2 regions of the Peptoniphilus grossensis genome follow, and region 2 is predicted to be linked to the other one. Evidence: a T-box and tRNA genes for the amino acid it is inferred to sense, from the RefSeq annotation. Region 2 holds a T-box; the other holds one or more tRNA genes.
The links. The T-box of region 2 lies ahead of serS (serine--tRNA ligase). A T-box ahead of a tRNA ligase gene usually reads a tRNA of that ligase, here a tRNA-Ser.
Positions count from the first base shown of each region.

Region 1: it encodes a tRNA-Ser, which carries the amino acid that the T-box ahead of serS (serine--tRNA ligase) is inferred to sense. The anticodon was not compared.

Region 1 is NZ_MJIH01000001.1:826,792-839,054, reverse strand. Features, by position in the region: gene BIV18_RS04175 (HAD family hydrolase) at 1-160, shown strand, start outside; gene BIV18_RS04170 (50S ribosomal protein L25) at 224-853, opposite strand; gene mnmA (tRNA 2-thiouridine(34) synthase MnmA) at 868-1,929, opposite strand; gene BIV18_RS04160 (Veg family protein) at 2,238-2,504, shown strand; gene ispE (4-(cytidine 5'-diphospho)-2-C-methyl-D-erythritol kinase) at 2,664-3,509, shown strand; gene BIV18_RS04150 (hypothetical protein) at 3,487-4,224, shown strand; RNA gene ffs (signal recognition particle sRNA large type) at 4,232-4,496, opposite strand; tRNA gene BIV18_RS04140 (tRNA-Ser) at 4,500-4,589, opposite strand; gene BIV18_RS04135 (biotin--[acetyl-CoA-carboxylase] ligase) at 4,646-5,632, shown strand; gene BIV18_RS04130 (aminotransferase class I/II-fold pyridoxal phosphate-dependent enzyme) at 5,683-7,035, shown strand; gene tmk (dTMP kinase) at 7,032-7,640, shown strand; gene BIV18_RS04120 (cyclic-di-AMP receptor) at 7,637-7,963, shown strand; gene BIV18_RS04115 (cyclic-di-AMP receptor) at 7,972-8,256, shown strand; gene BIV18_RS04110 (DNA polymerase III subunit) at 8,256-9,194, shown strand; gene BIV18_RS04105 (PSP1 domain-containing protein) at 9,191-10,084, shown strand; gene BIV18_RS04100 (alpha/beta hydrolase family protein) at 10,112-12,214, shown strand.
Region 2 is NZ_MJIH01000001.1:1,817,190-1,829,452, reverse strand. Features, by position in the region: gene yfcC (putative basic amino acid antiporter YfcC) at 1-15, opposite strand, end outside; gene BIV18_RS08780 (CPBP family intramembrane glutamic endopeptidase) at 130-1,140, opposite strand; gene BIV18_RS08775 (calcium-translocating P-type ATPase, SERCA-type) at 1,372-4,071, opposite strand; gene serS (serine--tRNA ligase) at 4,277-5,563, opposite strand; T-box leader at 5,603-5,765, opposite strand; gene BIV18_RS11295 (hypothetical protein) at 6,039-6,161, opposite strand; gene BIV18_RS08765 (AAA family ATPase) at 6,273-7,184, shown strand; gene BIV18_RS08760 (vWA domain-containing protein) at 7,174-8,889, shown strand; gene BIV18_RS10680 (hypothetical protein) at 8,905-9,063, opposite strand; gene BIV18_RS08755 (pyridoxal phosphate-dependent aminotransferase) at 9,087-10,268, opposite strand; gene BIV18_RS08750 (threonine ammonia-lyase) at 10,279-11,235, opposite strand; gene BIV18_RS08745 (M20 metallopeptidase family protein) at 11,385-12,263, opposite strand, start outside.

The sequences.
Region 1 (12,263 bases), 990 kb from region 2:
TGATGAAATTATAATTGTTGGAGATTCAAAAGTAGATATGATTTTTGGAAGGGACACCCTAAAATTAGGCGTACTATGTGGCACTGGCTCCAGAGAGATGTTAGAAAAATACACTGAAAATATTTTAGAAGATCCAAGGGGAGTCTTAAAATTTTTATAGAGTAAAAAACTAAAAATTGACAAAAAAACAAGGGCTTCTCGAGCCCTTTTAAAATACAAATTATTATTCAGCGTCCTCTTCAGTTTCAGAAACAGTAGGAACTTCTGCAGAAACTTCTTCCTCACCTTCTTCAGGTTCTTTTTCTTCTGTTGGTTCAACAAGAGTTGCAACAGTTTCTTCAGCATCAATGTCAATTTTAATATTTTCGTCGCCATAAATGTCAAGGTCAGCAACAGTTTTAACATCGCCAATTTGCATTTCAACAACATTTACAATAGCTTCAGAAGGAAGATATTTTGGAAGGCAAGTTACTTCAACTTCGTTTAATACTTGGATTAATGAAGATGGTTGAACCTTAACTTCTTCTCTACCTTCAAGAACAACAGGAACTGCAACAGTAAGTTCAGTGTTCATATCAACTTCAAATAGGTCAAAGTGAACCATTGCATTTTTAATATGGTGCATTTGAACTTCTTTAAAAAGAACGGAAACAGTTTCTCCATCAACTTCGATTTCAAAAATATTTGAAAATCCCTCATCAGAAAAAACCTTAAGTAAATCTTTTTCAAGACCAGATACTAACTTTGCTTCCTCTCCCTTTGAATAAAGAACTCCAGGAACTTCACCCTTAACTCTAAGTTTATCAACTTTGTTTTTGCCCTTTGCATCTCTTTTGTTTAAAACTAATTTCATATATACCTCCAAAATTATTTTATAATACCTGAACCAAGACATACATCGCCTTGATAAAAAACACATACTTGACCAGGCGTAACACCCTTGAGTGATTTTTTCAATTTAACAATATATTTACCATTATTATTTTCAAGCATCGCATCTTCATCGCTTGCTCTATATCTTATTTTAACAGATAAATCAACGGGAAGAGAAGGAATTTCTGTAATCCAAAAAACATCTTCAACTTCAAACTCATCTTTATAGAGTGCAGGGTTATTAATTCCCTGTGCTACAATTAAAAGATTATTTTTCAAATCTTTGTCGGCAACGAAGAAGGGTTCACCACTTCCAACGCCACCTATGCCAATTCCACGCCTTTGACCAATTGTGTAGTGCATAAGACCAGAATGTTCTCCAATTACATTGCCCCTTTCGTCCACAATCTTGCCAGGTTTAGTAAAAAGGAATTGGTCTAAAAATTCATTAAAATCTCTTTCGCCAATAAAACAGATTCCAGTAGAATCCTTTTTTGAAGCAGTAGAAAGATTATACTTTTTTGCAATGCTCCTTACCTCGTCCTTTTTTAACTCGCCAACGGGAAAGAGAGTCTTTGCAAGTGCATCAGACCTAACCCTTGACAAAAAATAAGACTGATCCTTATTAGGATCGGCTCCCCTTAAAAGATAAGTTTTACCATGGATATTTTTTGTACGAGCATAATGACCCATTGCAATATAATCAGCATCAAAATCCATTGCATAGTCGAGAAATGCCTTGAACTTAATTTCAGTATTGCACATTACATCTGGATTGGGAGTTCTGCCCTTTTTGTATTCACTAAGGAAGTAAGAAAAAACTCTATCTCTATATTCTTTTTCAAAATTGACAGTAAAGTATTTTATATCAAGTTGAGAACATACAGAAACTACATCAATGTAATCTTCTCTTGCCGTGCACATTCCGTCATCTTCAGCCCAGTTTCTCATAAAAACAGCTGTAACATCGTAGCCAGCTTCTTTTAAGAGAATTGCAGAAACAGACGAATCTACGCCGCCACTCATTCCTAGAATGACTTTTTTGTTTTTTTGCATCAATACCTCCAATCCACTTAATAACAATACATAATTATACAATAGTTGAGTTGAAAAATCTAGACTTATTTAAAAAATACAAGTTCTAGGGGCTTTTTGAATAAGAAATAAAAAAATTATAAAATAACTTTGAAATAAAAATTATTGTTATAGAATAAAAATTAGGGAAAAAAAATATTTCAAAATTGTTGAAATATTCATTGACAAAAAATTTTTTATGGAGTAAAATAATAAATTTATTTGACATAGTTAGACTTTTATAATATAATAAATTAGTATTAAAAGTATTTGGAAGGAATGGATATCAAATGAATCAAATGCAATTAATCAAGAAAGAACTTGAAAATCATATTGGAAAGAAAGTTATTGTACAAGCCAACAAGGGCAGAAAAAAAATTGTTACTCGCAAAGGAGTATTAAAAGCAATTTATCCAAGTCTTTTTGTACTTGAAGTTTTTAACGGAGAGGAACTTGTAACTGCAAGCTACACATATTCTGATGTACTGACATCAACTGTGAAAGTTACAGTTTTAGACGAAGATGTAAGCTATAAAGATGCAAAGATGATTTCATAAAATATTAGCTGCTTAGGCAGCTTATTTTTTTGCCTAAATTTATCGAAAAATTTTAAGAGAAGATTAAATTTTATAATAAAAGAAAAATAAAGCAAGAAGCCTTAATATACATTGATGCAAAAAAATAAATTATGAATTATAATTAATTTGAGGTGTATTATGATTAAAAAAAATGCCCACGCAAAATTAAATTTATCACTGGATATAATTGGCAAAAGGGAAAATGGATACCACGACATAAAAACCCTAATGGTAATGACAGATCTTTACGATGAGATGAATTTTTCAAAAAGCAATAAAGTAGAAATCTCACAAGACTTTAACTTTGACATAAAGGACAATTTAATTTACAAAGCTTATGAAACCTTAAAAAATAAAGCTGGACATGACCTTCCCTTTAAAGTTCAAATAAATAAAAAAATTCCAATTGCAGCAGGGCTTGCTGGCGGTACTTCCAATGGAGCAGCTACTTTTTACGCACTAAATGAACTTTATGACTTAAATTTTCAAAGGGAGGAGCTAATAGAAATGGCAAAGGATCTTGGAGCAGATTTTACATATATGATGACTAGTGGGACAAAAATTGCCAGTGGCATTGGCGATATTTTAGAAGATGTAAGGCCAATATATCTTGAAAATATTTTAATCATAAATCCCGGATATGGCATCTCAACACAGGAGGTCTACAAAAAAGCAAAGATAGATGATGAGCGAATAGATTTTCAAAAAATTTTAGATGCAATTTATAAATTAGACATAGAAAAACTAAATTTTCTTCTGAGAAATAAAATGGAAGATGTAGTTTTTAATATGCACAGAGATTTATTGGAGATTAAAAACAAATTAATTGACTTTAAATCTGCGGCATTAATGAGTGGAAGCGGCGCAACAATTTTTGGAATATTTGAAGACAAAAAATCTTTAGAGGAAGCATATTTTTATTTTAGTAAAATTTATAAACAAGTATACAAAGTGAGAGTAGGTGAAGAATTTGGCAGTTTTTGACACGGGGCCTGGCATAGTAGGTCTATACCAAGAACATCGTGACTTTTTAAACTATTATATTGACGACAAGTTTGAATACTACGGGCTTTACAAAAGGGACGCCGTAAATGAACGAATTGAATATATAAAAAAATTTTTTAAAAAGGACAAAAAAGTCTATGTCATGGACTTTGACGCCATAAATTATTTTAAAGATTTTAAAAATGCGGAATTTGGAGAAAAATCTTTAAAAAATAAACTTGCCCACAGAAAAATTTTGTGTCTTTCATCAAAGCTTACCTTAGAAGAAAAAACTCTAGATAATTTCACAAAATCCTATGTAAAATACTTTAACGCTCCACTACTTATAAACGCATGTAATGACACAATAGCAGATGAAATTATAAAAAAAATTTGCGATGAATATTTCCAAGATTTTGATTTTAATGGCTACGATTTAATTTTTCTGGCGTCAAGTGGACTTCACCTAAAAAAAGATTTTTTCAAAAAATATTTTAAGGGAATAGAAATTTTTTCAAACACAGATGCCCTTTTAGAGGATTATAAGTATAAAAAGGAAAATTACATAAGAGATTATTTCTATGTAACAAATTCAAAGAGAGGCTTTTATTCTAGAAGTGAAAAATACTTGAGAGAAAAAGGGGTTTTGAAGGATAAAGAAATCTTAAATGTATCAAAATTAAAAAAGAAAAAAGTCCTAAATAAATGGGACTAATATGTAGCCATGCACCCTATGTCGAAAGTTAACCTCATCCGTTACCCATACAGTTAGCTCAAATCAGGCGACCCTTGCGGCACACAAAAGATCTTACTTAGTGCTGCTTCGATCAAGATCTGACACGGTTCATAAGTTTCTGTTGCGCAGGACCCAATCATCAACACCACTTATATGGGGCAGGCGATAAAATTAAAATCCTAGATAGGGAATTCAGCCCTGCTGTAGCGAATTGCAGGTACAGGACATCGCTAATTTCCCGCTTAGCATGGCGATGGCGGAGAGAGGGGGATTCGAACCCCCGATACACTTTCATGTATACTCGCTTTCCAGGCGGGCTCCTTCAGCCACTCGGACATCTCTCCATAGCCTAGAAAATCATTTTACAGTAGATTTATAAAAATGTCAAGAAGGTGATATATTGAAAACAAAGGATATTGTATTAAGAGAATTAGAAAAAAACAGAGCAAATTATATTTCTGGTCAAGAATTGGCAGAAAAATTAAATATTTCAAGAACGGCAATTTGGAAGGCAATAAATAGCTTAAAGGAAAGCGGATTTCAAATTGAAGCTCAAACAAAACTTGGCTATAAACTTTTAGAAACAGACGATAAATTATCTGAAGAAGGAATAAGAAAGGGACTTCGTGAAGAATTAAAGGACATTGACATAATTGTATTTGATGAAATTGATTCAACTAATACCGAAGCAAAGCGAAGGCTATATTCTAGCGAGGTCAAGGATTTTACAGTAATTGTATCTGATATGCAAAGGGGAGGACGTGGAAGAACGGGCAAAACTTTTAAATCGCCAAAGGGAAGCGGAGTTTACTTTAGCATAATTTTACATCCAAAGGAATTTTTTGATTTTTCTTTTTTTGATTTAATCACAGTGAAGGCGGCAGTTTCCGTTCTTCAAGGTATAAAAGAGTCTACGGGGAAAGAACCTCAAATAAAATGGGTCAACGATTTATTTTTAAAGGGCAAAAAGATTTGTGGAATTTTATCAGAACTTGATGCAGACTTTGAATCAAGGAGCGTGAAGTCCGTAATTGTTGGCATTGGGATAAATGTCAACAAACCAGAGGACGATAGTTTCAAAGAATTAAAGGACATTGCAGGATATATTGAAACTGATACCATAAGAAATGAAATTTTATCTAGCATCTTAAATGCCTTTTATGAAAATAATTATAGAAAAAAAGACCACGAAATTATAGACTATTACAAAAAACATTCACTAGTAATTGGAAGGGAACTTTCCTTTGAATTAAATGGCAAAAAATATTCGGCAAAGGGGATCGACATAAACGAAAAGGGCAATTTAATAGTGGATACTGGAGAAGAAAAGATCACCATTTCAAGTGGCGAAGTTTCAATTAAGGGAGATTTTTATGAAAAGGCCTAACTTTTAAATGATTATAAATTATAGTATAATTAAAGGAAGTTGAGGAAAATATGAAGAGCCCTTTAAAAAATGAAATCAATAAAATTAAAGATGTAATCTCTTTTGGAATGCCCGCTCACAAAGGCAAGAACTTTTTTGATTTGGATATAAAAAGTGATTTGACTGAGATATTAGACACAGACAATCTCCTAAATCCAAGGGGAGCAATAAAGGACTTGCACTTAGAGATAAAAAAAATATTTGGCTCAAAAGAATCCTTTATGACGACAAATGGATCTACGGGAGCACTTCACATTGCAATTTCCATGGCTACATCCTCGGGCGACAAAATTTTAATACAGAGAAACGCACACAAGTCCATTTACAACGCCCTTCTTTTAAATGACTTAGACCCAATTTACTTAAATACAATTTACGATGAAAATCGTGCCATGTATTTTGGCATAGACCAAGAAGAACTAAAATATAAAATCAAAAAAAATAATATAAAAGCTTGCGTACTAGTAAGCCCAAATTATTTTGGCGGAATTTTAAAATTAAAGGAAATCGTAAAAATTTTGCATGACAATGACATTGCAGTGATTGTCGATGAAGCCCATGGAGCACATTTATATTTTTCAGACTTAAAAAAATATTCAGCAATAGAAGTAGGTGCCGACTTAGTTATAAACTCAACGCATAAGATGATACCTTCGCTTACGCAGACTGCATTAATTCACAGAGGTACAAATAGATTTTCTCACGATGAACTTTTAAAATTTATAAATATTTATAATAGCACATCGCCCTCCTATTTATTTATGCTTTCCATCGAAGCGGGGCTAAAATACATGGACGAAGTTGGACGATTTGAGTTAAAAAATAGAATAGAAGATATTGAGAGCCTAAAAAGAGAAATAAATTATAACCTAGACTTAAGCCACGACTCTATAATAGCACTAGATCCAATGAAATTTATATTTAGAATTGGCAACATGAGTGGCGAAGAAGTCCTAAAGGACTTTTTAAAAAACAAAAACATTAGGCTTGAAATGGGCGATTTATACTATGCTCTTGCCCTAATTTCTCCAATAAATTCTAAAGCTGAAATAGAAAAATTAAAAGATGCAATTTTAAGTTACAAAAACAATGAATACAAGGAGATTTCGCCCTTAAAAATTGAAATCCCAAAAAGAAAAATGATGCCAAAAAAAGCTTTTTTAGCAAGGGGCGAATACCTTGCATATAAGGATGCAAAGGGCAGAATTTCCAAAGAGATAATAGCAGCCTATCCACCAGGAGTACCCCTAGTGAGTTTTGGCGAGATTATTGACGATAAAATTATAGAAAGTATAGATAGGTTTTTAAATGAAGGAATTGAAATAATAGGACTTCACGAAGATAAAATTGAGGTAGTTAAATGAGTGCATTTATTACATTTGAAGGACCAGACGGGTCTGGAAAATCAACAATTTGCAATTTAATTTATGAAGAACTTTTAAAGAAGAAAGTAAATACAATAAAGACAAGAGAACCCGGTGGCACGAGAATTTCTGAAAAAATAAGAGAAATTATCTTAGACGAAGATTTAAGGGAAATGGACATGAGGACAGAAGCACTTTTATACTCTGCATCACGAGCCCAGCATACTTACGAAAAAATAATTCCCGCTTTAGAAAGGGGAATCACAGTTCTCTGTGAGAGGTACGTACTCTCATCTCTTGCCTACCAAGGATATGCAAGGGGACAAAAAATAGAAGACATTTTAAGCATAAATAATTTTGCAACGGGAAGGATTAAACCCGACATTGTATTTATCTTTAGAAGCAGTGGCGTAACTCTTCACAGAAAAGATAAATCCTGCTATGACAGATTAGAGAGAGAACCAGACGAATTTCACAAAAAAGTTCGAGACTACTACAATAATTTAGAAAAAGAAGACAATTATTATTTTATAGATGTAAATAAAAGTATAGAAGAAGTTTTTTGCGACTGCATGAAAGTTCTAAAAGAGAGGATGGTTGTGTGAAACTTGTAATCGCAATAATTCAAGATGAAGATAGCGAAAATTTAATAAAAACTCTTAACGAGAATAATTTTAAAGTTACAAAAATAAGTTCCACTGGTGGATTTTTAAAATCGGGAAATGTTACAATCCTTTCAGGGATTGACGATGAAGACAAAGATAAGTTCATGAAGATTTTAGAAGAAAACTCAAAAACAAGAGAAGTAAAAAGAACTATCCAACCAATTAATATTCCTGGTCAAGCCATGATTCCAGTGCCAATAAGCGTAAAAGTTGGTGGAGCGACAATTTTTGTAGTTGAAGTATTTGATTTTAAAAAGTTTTAGGTGATATTATGAAAATGATAATAGCAATAGTGCAAGAAAAATACACAGATGCACTAATAGATAAATTTTTAGACGAAGATATATATGTTACAAGGCTAAGTTCAACAGGTGGTTTTTTCAAATCGGGAAATACCACACTTTTGTTAGGCTGCGAAGAAAGGGAACTAGATAGGATTTACGCAATTTTTAAGGAACTCACTAAACCCGAAGACATTCACATAAAGGAAGGGGACTTCAAGGTTTCTGGAGCCACAATATTTGTAGTTGACTTGGAAGACTCAAAGAGAATTTAATGTTTTTAGAAAACCCAGAAATAATAAATAGCTTAGAAAGAGATTTACAAGAGAAATCTTATAGCCACGCCTATCTTTTTTGCGGCTCAAAGGGAATAGGGAAATTTTCACATGCAAAAAATTTTGCAAGAGCAATCTTAAAGGACAATAGCGAATCCCTCAGATTTTTTAGTGGAATAAATCAATACGAAGACTCCGACCTTTTCATAGTAAAGGGAGGAGGCATAATAAAAAAAGAAGAAATCGAAGAAATCATCGAAAATTCCTTCTCAAAACCCTATAACAGTAGCCACAAAGTTGTAATCATAGACGATTTTGACAAAGTAACAGTAGAAGGACAAAATGCACTTTTAAAAACCTTGGAAGAGCCAATGGATTACTTGATTTTAATATTAATTTCAAGCAACATGAAAAAAATTCTTCCCACAATTATTTCAAGATGCAGAATTTTAAAATTTGCAGATGTAACAAGAGATAGAATAGAAGACTTTTTGATTAAAAAAAATATTACAGAAAAAAATGCAAAACTTTTCTCACGACTTTCCAAGGGGAGTGTAAGCCTTGCCCTTAGATATTACGAAGATCCTGAACTTCTGTCCAAGAGAGAAGATGTAATAAAATTAATTGACAAAATTATAAGAAAGACAGAATTTATTTTTGACGAAATAAAATTTTTCAAGGATAATAAAAATGAATTTGAAAATATTTTGAATTTTATGCTCACATGGTACATGGACTTAATATATATAAAAAGTGGCAGAGAAGAAAAAATTGCAAATATAGATAAAATAGACTTATTAAAAATAGAAGATGTCAATGTATCGCAAATAATAAAATCCTATGACGCAATTATAAATGCACTTAAACGCAATGAAAATAATATAAATTTTGACTTAAATGTAGAAACACTTTTAATGGAATTAGGGGGAATTAGATGATAGAAATAGCTGGAATTAGATTTAAAAGAACTGGCAAAATCTATTATTTTGATCCCATTGATATAGATTTAAAAATTGACGATTATGTAATAGTAGAAACTGTGCGTGGACTTGAATTTGGCACAGTAAAACTTTTAAAAAAAGTAGAAGAAGAAAGCATTAAGGGCGAGCTTAAACCAGTAATACGAATTGCAAATCAAGAAGACGAAAATATCAATGTGGAAAATAGAAATAAAGCAAAAGAAGCAATTATAATTTGCGAGCAAAAGGTAAAAGAACATGGACTTGATATGAAACTAATCTCCTGCGAATACACCTTTGACCGCTCAAAACTATTGTTTTATTTCACATCAGAGGGCAGAGTGGACTTTAGAGAATTAGTAAGAGATCTAGCCGCAATTTTTAAAACAAGAATTGAACTTAGACAAATTGGAGTTCGTGACCAAGCAAAATTCGTGGGTGGACTTGGATGCTGTGGCAGACAAACTTGTTGCTCCACATTTTTAAGCGAATTTTCACCAGTTTCAATAAAAATGGCAAAGGACCAAAATTTAAGCTTAAATCCCACAAAAATTTCTGGCATTTGTGGCAGGCTTATGTGTTGTCTAAAATACGAACAAGAGGGTTACGAATGTATTAACAAGAAAATGCCAAGAGCCGGCGAAATTGTAAAGACAAATAGAGGCAAGGCGACAGTAGTTTCAACTTACACAATACAAGAACTTGTAAAAGTCATGTATGAATTTGAAGAAGAAAAAGAAATAGCCTATTTAGAACTTGATGAAATAAAGCGAACTCGTGAGTTTAACAAAACTTTTATAGCTGAATCAATATCACTTAATGTCGAAGAATATGACGAGAGTGAACTTGTAGAATTAGAGAGGGATTAAGGATAAGTGAGAGCTTATCCTATTATTATGAAAATAAATAATTTTTTAATAAAAATATCAAACAAAATAAATAATTTTTTCAAAAAACATTTTGGAAGGGCGAGGGGATTTAGCCTAATAGTATTGGCGATAATGTCTTTCTTTTCAGCAATGTTTTTTTATTACTACATAGAGGACTTTAATGTACCAAGGGTGCTAGCTCTTCTTATCTTTATAGCATTATTTTTTATAAATTACACCATAGCAGAATTTTTGCTAAAAATTATAATTATCTTGATAAAAAGAATTAGAGCCAAAAATCTAGCTCTTTATGCAATATTAATTTACGGAATAAAATATTTTTACGACCAATGCCTATACTATGTAGACCTAAAACACTTTGAAATAATATTCACACTAGGGACTTTTTTAACAATCCTTGCCTTTTCAAAGTCCCTAATTAGCTTAACAAAAAACAAAAAGAAAAAAGCACTACTATTTCTAATGCCTAGCACAATAATAATTCTTGCATCCCTTTACTTTATGTTTTTTCCAGGATTTGACAGCGGAGAAATATATGAAATAAAGGGCGAAAAAAATAAAATTGCATCAGAACCAGAAAAATACAAAGTAGAAGTAATAGATTATGAAGGCAAGCCCGTAAATTTACGTGACTTTGTAAATTATAGCGGCAACACAAAAAAAGTTAGAGATAGATTTTTTGGCAAAACTTTAAAAGAAACAGAAGTCAAGGGCAGAATTTATGCACCAAAGGATTTAAAGAGAGCACCACTTTTATTTGTCCTTCACGGCAATCACAGATTTACAACAAAAAATTATTTGGGCTACGATTATCTTGGTCATTATCTCGCACAGAGAGGTATTGCAGTAGTATCAGTGGACGAAAATATGTTAAATGGATTTTTAAAATTTGGACTTTCCAACGAAAATGACGCAAGAGCAGTCCTATTACTTGAAAACATAAAAAATATTTTGACGAGAAATAAAAGAGAAGATAGCATCCTCTACAATAGATTTGACCCAGAAAATATTGCATTACTTGGACATTCTCGTGGCGGAGAAGCAGCAGCAATAGCCTATAATTTTAACCAGCTCCATTTTCACCCTGACGATGGAAGCATTTCCCACAAATATAACTTTAACATCAAGGGAATAATAACAGTTTCGCCAACTTACGACCAATACGAACCATCAGACAAGAGCATAATCTTAAAGGATGTGGACTATCTCACAATTGGCGGCAGCAACGATGCTGACGTAGATGGCTTTGAAGGTATGTTACTCTACGACAATGTGTTTTTTTCGGGAGAAAAGGACAAATTTAAGGCGGCAATATATCTCGGCTATGGCAATCACGGCAACTTCAATTCACTTTGGGGCGACTACGACATAGACCCAGTTGAGGGATTTTTCTTAAATCGAAGAGAACTCTTAGACGGAGATGACCAAAGAGAAATTCTTTCAATATATACTCTAAACTTTTTAGAAAATGTCTTTGAACAAAGTTACAACAGAGAAATTTTTAGAGAAGGACCAAAGGATTACGGAGATTTGCCAAAAACAAATTACTACAATAGATACATGGACTCAACCTTTTTGAAAATCGCAGATTTTGAAGAAGACTATGACTTGACCACAACATCAATAAGGGGCGGAATAATAAATTTTGACAACTTAAAGGATATCTATGAACACAGCCACGAATATGGCGAAAGCAAATCCAATACAACGGCAGTTTTTTTAGAGGGCAAAGAAAAATCAACCTATGGAATAAGATTTACAGAAAAAATACCAACTGGAAAGTTTTTGCAATTTGACATAGAAAATTTAAACCTAATAGAGAATTCTGAGTCAATTGACATAGAAATTCAGGACACTTGGGGCAGCAGTGCCTTGCTAAACCTATCAAAATACAAAAATATTACACCAATGACAAAAGCCTTTATCTACAAGACAGATTATCTCACAGATGACTATCTAAAGAGATATAGCCCACAAACAGTATTAATCCCAATGGAAGATTTTAAAAAGCAAAATAGCAACATAAAATTAGATGAAATAAATAAAATAGAATTTCAAATTAAAGACAATGCAAAAATATCAATAGATAACTTGGGTATTTCCAACTAATTGTTTAAAAAGGGAAAAAAAGGGTAATATAAAAGCATGAGTAATAGAG
Region 2 (12,263 bases):
ATCTCTCTTTTTCATAATTATCTCTCCTTTCATAATTCAATAATTAACCCCTAAATTTATTATACATTTTTTCTATGCTAAAACTATTTTAATTTATTTTAATTATTATTTAGGTAAAAAAACTAAAAATTAGTCTTCTTTTATGTTTTCAAATACCGATTTCTCCCAAAGGCTTTCATCTTTAACGTGATTAAAAAATATAAAGATTCCAAAAAATATAATTGAACTTATACTTGTAAATAAAAATCCTTTTAAATCATAATGTTGACCAGAAAAAATATCCTTGGAAATATCTGTAATAAATAATAATGCCAAATTGTTGTTTAAGTAGTGTATCATAACAGGAGCCCAAATAGATTTTGTTTTATTATAAGCATAAGTTAAAAATATTCCAAAAAATGTACAAAATACAATTTGCCCAAGTATTGAATAAATCTGTGATGCTAACTGACCATCGGAATAGTAGAAAAGATTAAGTGGTAAATGCCATATCCCCCAAATAAAGCCCGTAATCAGAATAGATTTTTTATATCCATAAATTTCCTTTAGCCTTGGTGCTAAATATGCTCTCCAACCATATTCTTCGCCTATAAAAGGCACGATATTTAAAAAAGAAAAAATAAAAATTGAAACAAGAATTTTTACACTATTAATATTTAAGATTTTTATTATCTCTCTTGTTTCTCCCTGTAATATACCTCCCAAAAATAATCTTAGAAAATAAATAATTATAAAAACTAGACAAATTAACAATGTTGTTTTCTTATTTGGATTGTCTAAACATAATTTTCTTTTAAGATTTTTATCCATAGTTGAAATACATATAATCATTGGAATCGCAGATATCAAGATTATAAAATCTGAAAAGCTTGTATTAAAATTAGAAGAAAAAATATTTATTATTGAAAATGCAAATAAAATAAAACTTGTAATTATATAAATTTTAATTACACTATTCTTCAAAATACTCTTATCCTCACTGTACAATAAGGCTACTACACCAAGAAATGGCATAAACATTTGAAATAGAGGATAAATATTTGTATTTATATTGTTTAATTTGCAGTAATAAATTGCAAATCCCATTATGTATGGAAGAATAAATGAAACGCCAATATAAATTTTTAAATCTTTTTTCATAAATTTCTCAAACCCCTTTTATCTAAAGTGTATATGTTTTATATCTACACTTTAACCTCGTGTATTTATTTTGTCAAGATATTTAAAATTTTCAATAAAAAAGGCTAAAGATTTTTAGGCATTATAAAAATTCTATTTACAAATTTTATAATAAAAATGCCGACAAAAATTTAAGTTGACCTCTTAAATTTCAATGTCGGCTTTTCATTATAAATTTTATTTAATAATAAATTATTTATTTTTCCTAAATCTTACTTTCTTTTGGATTTCTCCTGCTAAAAGTGGTATTACTGCTGAGCCAAGCACTACTGCAATTTCTCTTGGTCCTAAATCCATTAGTCCAAAGGCATCGTTTAACACTGGCACATAGATTACTACTAGCATCAATAAGAAAGAAAATGCTGTTGCCATTACTAATTTTTTATTTGTGAATACTCCAATTTCAAAAACAGTCTTGTCAATTGATCTTGCCGTATAGGATCTAAGAAGTTCACAAATTATTAGTGATGAAAATGCCATTGTCCTTGCGTGGTGAAGTCCTTCACCTAATCCATACCATTTTAAGCCGATAAAATATGCAAGAAGTGTTGCAACTGTTATTGCAATAGATTGAATTGCAACTGTTATTTTTATTTCTGTGTCTAGGATTGGTTCGTCAGGGTCGCGCGGTTTTTCCTTCATTATGTCAGCTTCTCCTCTTTCAACTCCAAGAGCTAAGGCTGGAAAAGAATCTGTTACAAGATTAAGCCAAAGAAGTTGAATTGGAATAAGCGGCACTGGCAAGTTCATCAATATAGAAATTAAAACTATTAACACTTCTCCCAAGTTGCATGAAAGTAAATATGCCACAAATTTTTTAATATTGGAATAAATAATTCGTCCTTCTTCAACTGCATTTACAATAGTTGCAAAGTTGTCATCTGTCAAAATTACTTCTGCTGTGTTTTTAGCGACATCTGTCCCTGTAATTCCCATTGCAATGCCAATGTCTGCCTTTTTAATTGCTGGTGCGTCATTTACACCATCGCCTGTCATAGCTGCTATATGTCCATTTTGTTTCAAGGCGGTTACTATTTGAACTTTGTTTTCTGGAGAAACTCTCGTAAAGACAGATTTTTTCTTTACTATTTCTCGAAGTTCTGCTTCAGACATTTCATTTAATTCTCTACCCATTATTGCTTCATCATCTGATTTTGCAATACCAAGGTCCTTTGCAATTGCAAGACCTGTTTCAAGATAATCGCCTGTAATCATAATTGGTCTTATACCTGCACTTCTACATTCTTTTATTGCATCCTTAACTTCTGGTCTTGATGGGTCAATCATTCCAGTAAGTCCAACGAAGACCATATCCTTTTCAACAACTTCAGATGTAAGTTCACTTGGAAGAGTTTTGTGTTTTCTATAAGCATAACCTAAACATCTAAGAGCGGATCTTGCAAATTCTGAATTTTTATCTAAAACTTCTTTTTTAAGTTTATCGTCTAGTTCAACTTCTTCTCCGCCAATTAAAATTTTACTACATCTATCTAATACTACATCAGGTGCACCCTTTGTAAAAGATGTGATTTCGTCAAAAATTTTGTCATGAAAAGTTGTCATCATCTTTCTATCTGAATCAAAGGGAATTTCTTCCAGCCTATCAAATTTTTTATAAAGATTTTCTAATCCATTTCCTGCTTTTTCTGCAAAAGTAAGGAGCGCACCTTCAGTTGGATCTCCTGTAATGGATGCTTCGCTGCCCTTCACCTTTAATTTTGCATCATTAGTAAGAGCTGCAATTGATGATAAAATTTTTAAGTTTTCATCATCTTCTATTGTAACTACCTCTTCTTTTTTAGTTACATCTCCTTCTGGAGCATAGCCAGTTCCTGAAACATCATAAACATTTCCGTCGGTAAAAACTTTTACAACTGTCATTTCATTTTGCGTTAGAGTACCAGTTTTGTCGGAACAAATTACTGTAGTTGTTCCAAGAGTTTCAACTGCCAAAAGTTTTTTGACAATGGCATTTTTTTCTGCCATCTTGCCCATGCCAATTGAAAGTACAATTGTTACTATGGCAGGTAAGCCTTCAGGCACAGCTGCAACTGCAAGTGAAATTGCTGTCATAAACATATCTAATGGATCATGTTTATATAAAAGTCCAACAGCCATTACAACTGCACAGATTACTATTACCAAAATTCCAAGAGTTTTTGAAAGTTTTGCAAGTTTTCTTTGCAAGGGTGTTTGTTCTTCTCCTACCGTTGCAATTGAAGTTGCAATCTTGCCAATCTCTGTATTGTGTCCAGTTTCAATAACTACTCCCATTCCTCTACCGTAAGTTACAATTGTTGAAGAATAAGCTAAATTTTCTCTATCTCCAATTTCCATTTTTCCACTATATATTGCGTCATAGTGTTTCTCCACAGCAACAGATTCTCCAGTAAGTGATGATTCGTCGACTTTTAAATTTGATGATTCTATAAGCCTTAAATCTGCTGGAACAATATCTCCTGTTTCAAGGACAATAATATCTCCTGGAACTAATTTATTTGAATCAACTTCTTCATGTTCGCCATCTCTTATTACCTTTGCCTTTGGCGAAGACATCTTTTGTAGTGCTTCAATGGCTTCTTCTGCTTTTCCCTCTTGATAAATTGAAAGAAAGGCATTTACAATTACAATTGCAATGATAATTCCAGCATCAAGGGCTTCTCCTACAAAAACAGATACAATTGCTGCTGCAATTAAAATAATTATCATTGGGTCTAGGATTTGCTCCTTTAGCTTTTCTCCAAAGGATTTTTTCTTTTCTGCCTCAAGTGCATTTTCTCCATACTCTTGCAATCTGTTTTGAGCTTCTTCATGAGATAGTCCCTTCTCTTTTGTTGTCGAGAGATTTTTCAAGGTCTCATCTGGCGACTGATTATACCAATTTTTTTCCATAATTCCTCCTTATAATTTCATATAAAATAAAAAAAGAGACCGATTGTTACATCGGTCTCACATACTTAATACTAAGCTTTCCAGCCGGGCAATGCCGTAATGACGACTGAAAATTTAAAAGTTACTCCCCTAAGTGAATAAATTATATCAAATTATTTTGCCTAAAACAATCTAAGTTAATATTACCCAAAAATATTCTCTTAAATTATTTTTTTGGAACAATCTTTTCCTTTCCGCCCATATACATTTGAAGTGGTTTTGGAATTTTTACACTGCCATCTTCTTGTAGAAGATTTTCTAAGAAGGCAATTAACATTCTTGGCGGTGCAACAACTGTGTTGTTCAAAGTATGTGCAAGATATGTTCCATTTTTACCACGAAGTTTAATATTAAGTCTTCTTGCTTGTGCATCTCCAAGATTTGAACAAGATCCAACTTCAAAGTATTTATTTTGTCTTGGAGAGAAGGCTTCAACGTCAAGAGATTTTACCTTTAAATCTGCCAAGTCGCCAGAACAACATTCAAGAGTTCTTACAGGAATTTCTAATGAACGGAAGAAGTCCACTGTATTTTGCCATAATTTTACAAACCAATCCTTTGAATCTTCGGGCTTGCAAATTACAACCATCTCTTGCTTTTCAAATTGGTGAATTCTATAAACTCCTCTTTCTTCTATTCCATGAGCTCCAACTTCTTTTCTAAAACATGGAGAATAAGAAGTTAATGCAAGTGGCATATCTTCTTCTGGAGTAATTGTATTAATAAATTTACCAATCATTGAGTGTTCTGATGTACCAATTAGATAAAGGTCTTCTCCTTCAATCTTATACATCATATTTTCCATTTCAGCAAAACTCATTACACCAGTAACAACATCTGAACGAATCATAAATGGTGGAATGTGATATTCAAATCCACGATCAATCATAAAATCTCTTGCATAGGATAAAATTGCAGAGTGAAGTCTTGCAATATCGCCCTTTAAATAATAAAATCCTGCTCCTGATGTATTTCTAGCTGAATCTAAATCAATTCCATCAAAGGTTTCCATGATATCAACATGATAGGGTACTTCGTAATCCGGTATAACTGGTTCACCAAATCTTTCGATTTCCACATTTTCACTGTCGTCTTTTCCTATTGGCACTGAATCATCAATCATTTGTGGAATAATTTGCATCCTTTTTTTAAGTTCTTCGCCAAGATCTCTTTCAGCTGCTTCTAATTCTGTGATTTCTTTATTTATTTCAGCAACTCTTTTTTTAGCTTCTTCGGCTTTATCCTTTTCACCCTTTTGTATAAAGCTTCCTATTTCTTTTGAAGTTTGATTTTTTTCTGCACGAAGATTATCTCCCTTAGTTTTTGCTTCTCTAAGTTCTTCGTCGATTTTTATAACTTCATCAACTAGTGGAAGTTTCTCATCTTGGAATTTCTTTTTGATGTTTTCCTTAACTGCTTCTGGGTTTTCTCTTACAAATTTAATGTCTAACATAAATCCTCCCTTAAAATAAAAAAAAAGCCCCTCAATCCCTAAAGGGACGAGAGACCCGCGTTGCCACCCTAATTAACCAAATGGTTCACTTAAAAATTCATAGACTATGAGGTGGATTCACTTTAAATGTTTACAGATTTGCACCTACCACCTGCTCTCTAAAAAACTTTTTAAAATTACTATTCTCAATTATCGCCTTTTTTAGTTTTTAATATTATACCACAAGGAAAAATAAGTTCAAGTCTTTAGCGTGTAAAGTAAAGTCAACTAATTAAATAATACTATGTTAAAAGATTATTAATCAAAATATTTCTTTGTAAATAAAAATAATCGTTGATATTTTGAACCTAGTTATAAATCCTAACATTTACAATATCATACAACCTTGTAAAATTAAATATTTAAAACAACTAATTATCATAAAAGGTTATGGTAAAATTAAAACATTTCCATTGTCATATATTTAATTTTTAGTTCATCTATTGTTTTTTATATATTTTATTAAGGCAATTATTGCCAATATTATAAGGACAAAAACTGCAACAAAAAATCCAAAACCTATTATTAAACTTATTATAGATTTAGACACACAAGCCATAATAATCCCCCTTTTATTTTATTATATCATAGAATAATTTTTCAATTTCTTACAAATTATTATTTAAGATAAAATTTTTTCTTTTTGTTATAATATGCTAGAGGTGATGAAATGAGAAAGTTTTTACTTTCACAAGGCGTTTCAGAAGATCTACTCAATGGAGTGGATGAATTTATAGAAAAACATGAATTAAATGAAGAATATAGATATAGAATTCCAAAAATTAAATATAAATATTATGGCAAAAAAACTTGGGAGAAGGCAATCGCAGCAATTTTATCTGGCGATAACATCCTTCTATCTGGACCAAAGGCAACGGGCAAAAATGTTTTAGCAGAAAATCTTGCCTATCTTTTTAAGAGACCTCTTTGGACGATTTCTCTAAACATTACATCAGACCCTTCAAGTCTTATTGGTTCTGATACTTTTAAAAATAATGAAGTTATCCTAAAAAAAGGACCAGTCTACGAAGCCGCAGAACAAGGTGGCTTTGCAGTATTTGACGAAATAAATATGGCAAAAAACGAAGCACTCTCTGTTGTGCATTCAACTCTTGATTACAGGAGAGTTATCGATGTTTCTGGTTATGGAAGACTAAACTTAAATGATGCAACGAGATTTATAGCAACAATGAATTACGGTTACATTGGCACTCGTGATTTAAACGAAGCCTTGGTATCAAGGTTTTTGGTAATTGATATGCCAACAATAGCAGAAAGCGATTTGGAAAAATTATTTAAAGAAAATACAAATTTAAATAAAAATGCAATAAAAATTTTCACAAAATTATTTTTGGACTTGCAAGAGAAATCCCTTAACTCAGAAATTTCTTCAAAGGCAATTGATCTTCGCGGACTCCTTTCTAGCATTGAACTTATGAATAAAGGATTAGGCATTAGAGATTCCCTTGAACTTGGAATTGTAGATAAAACCTTTGACTCCTACGAGAGAGAAATCGTTACAGATGTAATAGACACTCTCTTTATAAAAAATATTGAAAGAGCTGATTTATTTGAAGGATAAAAATAGACTAAAAAATATATTTTGGACTGTTTCAGATCTTTATAACTTCGATATTTTTAAATTCTCGCTAAAACCAGAGGACTCCTACGAAGCTGCAATCCTTGGCTATGCGTCGAAATATTTTTATTTTTATACAATTGATGACTTTTTCAAAAGATATATAAATAATTTAAACAATAAAAAAGATTTATGGGAAATTTCAAAACTAATTATTGAAAATATTTTTTCACATGAAATGATTTTAGAAAGACCTGGCACTTTGGATTTCAAAAAATCTCACGATGAAGAAATTTTAAAACACTTGAATAGACAAAAAATAATTTTAACAACAGAGTTAAAAATTGGATACATTAGAAAAGAAAGAGGAAAATTCCCAAAGGTTCAAAAAGTTTTAGAAGAAATGTTAGATGAAATTTATGGTTTTAAAAGCTTAGACACATTTAAGTACCTAGAATTTTTAAAATATTTATTCAAAAAGTATTTTCACATTAACAAAAATCTTCCAAATGACATTGACGAAAGTTATGAGAAATTAAAAAAGGAAGCAAAGTCCAACTCTTCTTCAAATAACAATCGCCCTTACAAAAGAAAAAAATTTGTGGACAACACTTTTCTCGAAAGGTACAATATTGAATCTGCTGAGTTTACTTTCTTTAACGACGATTATAGAGATATAAATGTAAAAGAAGACAATTTTAAAAATAATTTTGGCGACCAAAATATTTACGACGCATTAGAAAAACACTATGGTATAGAAAAAATCAAAAGGCATACTGCCGATAAAATTGCGTCAAAAATCGCAACAGACATTCATAATGATATTAAAATTTATTTTCCCAGTGGCGAATTTAAAAATAAAAATTCCTATTTTGCCAAAGAAGAAAATAATAATTACCTAGAAAATTTAAAATTTTACGAAGACAACAAAATCCAAAATCAACGTGCAATTCGTGAACTTTCAAGCATAATAAAAAATTCTCTGCTGAGAGAATCTGAAGATGAAATTGCAAAATCAAATGAGGGAAAAATTATTGCCTCTGAAATTTGGAAATCAAAGGAACTTAGCGATTATAAAATTTTCAATAAAATAAATCACAAGGATTCCAACGAAATTTTTGTTGACATTCTGCTAGACTCCTCTGCATCCCAAAACAAAAGAAAAGAAATTGTAGCAACAGAAAGCTACATTATTGCAGAGTCTCTAACAAGCTTAAATATAAAAACTAGGATTTTTTCTTACAATAATTTTTACAATTATCTCGTTATAAAAAAATATAGAGATTACAATGACCCTCAAATTAAAAACATGAACATCTTCAAGTATTCACCCAGCGGCTCTAACCGAGATGGCCTTGCAATAAAATTCATGCGACATTTAATTTCAAAAAATTATGATTCAAGGAGATTTTTAATAATTTTAACTGATGGACTTCCCTTTGATGAAATTGACATAGGAATTGTGGGTACATCAAAAATTCCCGGCGAAAATTATAAGGATGACGAAGCAGTCATGGACACATCAAAGGAAGTTCTCTTGACAAGATTAATGGGTATAAATACCTTTGGAGTATTCACTGGTGAAGAATCGGAGAGCTTAAACATCAAAAAAATTTATGGCAACGACTACGCTTATATTACCAATATCGCAAGATTTCATAAAGTCGTTGGCATACTTTTAAAAACTTACGCAAATAAAATAGAGTAGGATTCATAATGAAGCCTACTCTATTTTATTTGCTATATTAAATCCTGCCATGACTAAAATTATTGAATAAATCAATTTTAATAGTAGACTCCCCTCTCTACCAATCCTAGAAAGTAAAATTGACATTAGTCCAAAGATAATTACATTTAAAATAATAACGAAAATTTTTTCCATTTTTCTATATTGACAAAAACTTTCTACTTATTCATAAAATGTTTACAAGCTTTTTCTATCCTGTCTAGACCTTCAACAATGTCTTCATAACTACTTGCATAGGAAAGTCTCACAAAGCCTTCTCCTGCTGTTCCAAATACATTACCTGGAACTAGTGCAACACATAATTCGTCAAGTAAATACTTGCAAAATTCTTCTGCACTAACTCCAACTCCCTTGATGTTAATAAAAGCATAAAAAGCCCCGTCAGGATTATTTAGGCTAAGCCCATCTATTGAATTAACTTTTTCAACAATATAATCACGCCTTCTCTTGTATTCTTTCAACATTTTTTGTGCACCTTCTTGCCCTTCTTTTAGAGCAACGATACCTGCATGTTGCACAAAGGATGTTGCACAAGATGTATTGTGTTGGTGAATAATATTTAAAACTCTAATATATTCCTCTGGTGCTGCAATATATGCAAGACGAAAACCAGTCATAGAATATGTTTTTGAAAAACCATTAATAGTAATAGTTCTTTCTTTCATTTCATCAAAGGATGCTATAGAATAGTGCTTCTTAGTTCCGTAGACAATTTTTTCATAAATTTCATCAGAAATTACTAAAATATCTTTCCTTTTTGCAAAATCAGCAAGATTTTCTAAAGTTTCCTTTGAAAGCATAGATCCAATTGGATTTGATGGCGTGATAATTACAATTGCCTTAGTTTTTTCTGTAACAAGTTCTTCTAACTCATTAAAATCAATTTGAAAATCATTTTCTTCTGACAAACTATATCTAACTGGCACTGCATTCATGATATGAGCCGCATTTACATAATTTGGCCAACATGGATTTGGAATTAGGATTTCGTCTCCTTCTTCTAAAATTAATGAATAAGTGTCAAAAATTGCTTCAGATGCACCTGCCGTTATTAGAATTTCCTTTGCAGAATAATCTAAATTATTATCCTCTCTTAATTTTTCAGCAACAGCTTCTCTCAGTGGCATAATTCCAAAATTTGAAGTATAAAAAACATCTCCCCTTTCAATGCTTTTTATAGTTGCATCCTTTATAACCTTTGGAGTATCAAAATCAGGTCTGCCAACTTCAAAATGGTAGATCTTTTTTCCTTCTCTTTCCATTTCAAGAGTTTTTTCGTTAATTTTTCTAATTCCAGATGGTTCTACATTACTAAATTTACTACAAATAAAATCCCTCATAGCTTCCTCCTTAAGAATTAATTATTTTTTCAATTACTCTACCTTCCACATTACCACCTGTGATGATTAAAACTAATTTGTCTCTTTCATCGTATTTTATTTTTCCTTCTAAAATTGCTCCAAGTCCAATAGCAGAAGACGGTTCAACAATTAATTTTTCTTTATTATACAACAAATCCAAAGCTTTTTTAATACTTTTATCTTCACAAGTTACAACATCATCAACCAAATCTCTTACAATAGGAAAAACACTTTCTCCAGGTTTAACTGATAACAATCCATCGGCGAGAGTCTCGCCTCTATTAACTTCAGTTGGCTTCCCTTCCTTTAAAGAATTTGTATATCTTGCTACATTTTCTGGCTCGACACCAATTACCTTTGCCCATCTAGTTACTCCCTTAGTGTACATAGCTATTCCGGAAATAAGTCCACCGCCTCCAATAGGCACGATCATCTTCAAGTGATCCATTTTATTTAAAATTTCAACAGCAATAGTACCTTGACCTTCAGCAACATCTAAATCATCAAAGGGATGAATAAAAGTCATTCCTTCCCTTTCAGAAATTTCCTTTGCAACAATAAATCTTTTTTCCACAGTTGAAATAACAATTTCAGCACCAAGATCTCTTATCATCTGTCTCTTTATATCAGTAGAAGTATCTGGAAGAACAATTTTTGCAGGAATCCCTAGCATCTTTGCACAAGTCGCTATTGCCTTACCATGATTGCCACTAGAAGCAGTAACAACTCCCCTTTGTAACTCTTCATGCGAAAGTTTCCTAATTTTATTTAACGCACCTCTGATTTTAAAAGAATTTGTTCTTTGCATATTTTCTAACTTTGCATAAACACTTGTGCCTAAAATTTCAGAAATATAATCAAGCCTTACAAGAGGTGTATCATACACATAATCTCTTATTCGCTCTCTCGCCTTAATAGTTTCTTTATATCCATTTCTGTAGTCCATTTTTTCTCCTTTGTAAAACACCCTAAATTCAATACTCTTTATTAAATTATAATATTCTATAGTAAATTTGTAAAATATAAGTGCTTTTATAAATTATATTAATAAAAAGGTCTCCAAGGAGACCTAAAGCTTTTTAAAAAAATAAAATATTAATTCTCATTCAAGAAGTTTAATGCAATTACACACATAAGAGCAGCGCCTCTATATAATATATCTTCATTTAGATAGAATTTTTTGCTATGAAGAGGATAATTCTTTTCTCCTTCTTTTCCAATTCCTACCCAATAGAAAGCTCCTTTAATTTTTTGAAGATAAAAAGCAAAATCTTCTGCTGTCATTGCTGGTTTATCAATTTCTAAAAGCGAATCTTCTCCAAATAAATCAACTACACTTTTCTTCACTAATTTCACAGAATTTTTTTCATTCATAACAGCTGGATATCCAAACCCATAATTGTATTCACAATGTCCATGATTAACTTCAGCAATTGCTCTAGCAAGATTTCCCATATCTTTAAAAATTCTCGTTCTATCTTCCTTTGAAAAAGTTCTACAAGTACCATCTATCAAAGCTTCTTCAGCCATTACATTATATCTAGTTCCTGCAATAAATCTTCCAACAGTTAAAACTGCGGAATTCATTGGATCAGTATTTCTTGAAATTAAAGTCTGCATAGCATTTATAAATTGGGAACCCATTACTATAGCATCAACACCTTCGTGAGGTTTTGCTGCGTGAGATGATGCTCCAATAAATTTTATTGTAAAGTGATCAGAATTTGCCATCATGGCTCCTTCTTTTATTGCAATTTTCCCAAAGGGCAGATCTGGCCAAACGTGAGATCCAAAAATAGCGTCGACATCATTTAATAAACCTGATTCTAAAATTTTTGGTGCACCACCAATTGGCGATAACTCTTCTGCCGGTTGAAATACAAGTTTCACCTTTCCCTTTATTTTATCTTTATTTTCATTTAACAATTTTGCAGCACCTAGAAGAAAAGTCATATGTGAATCATGACCACAAGA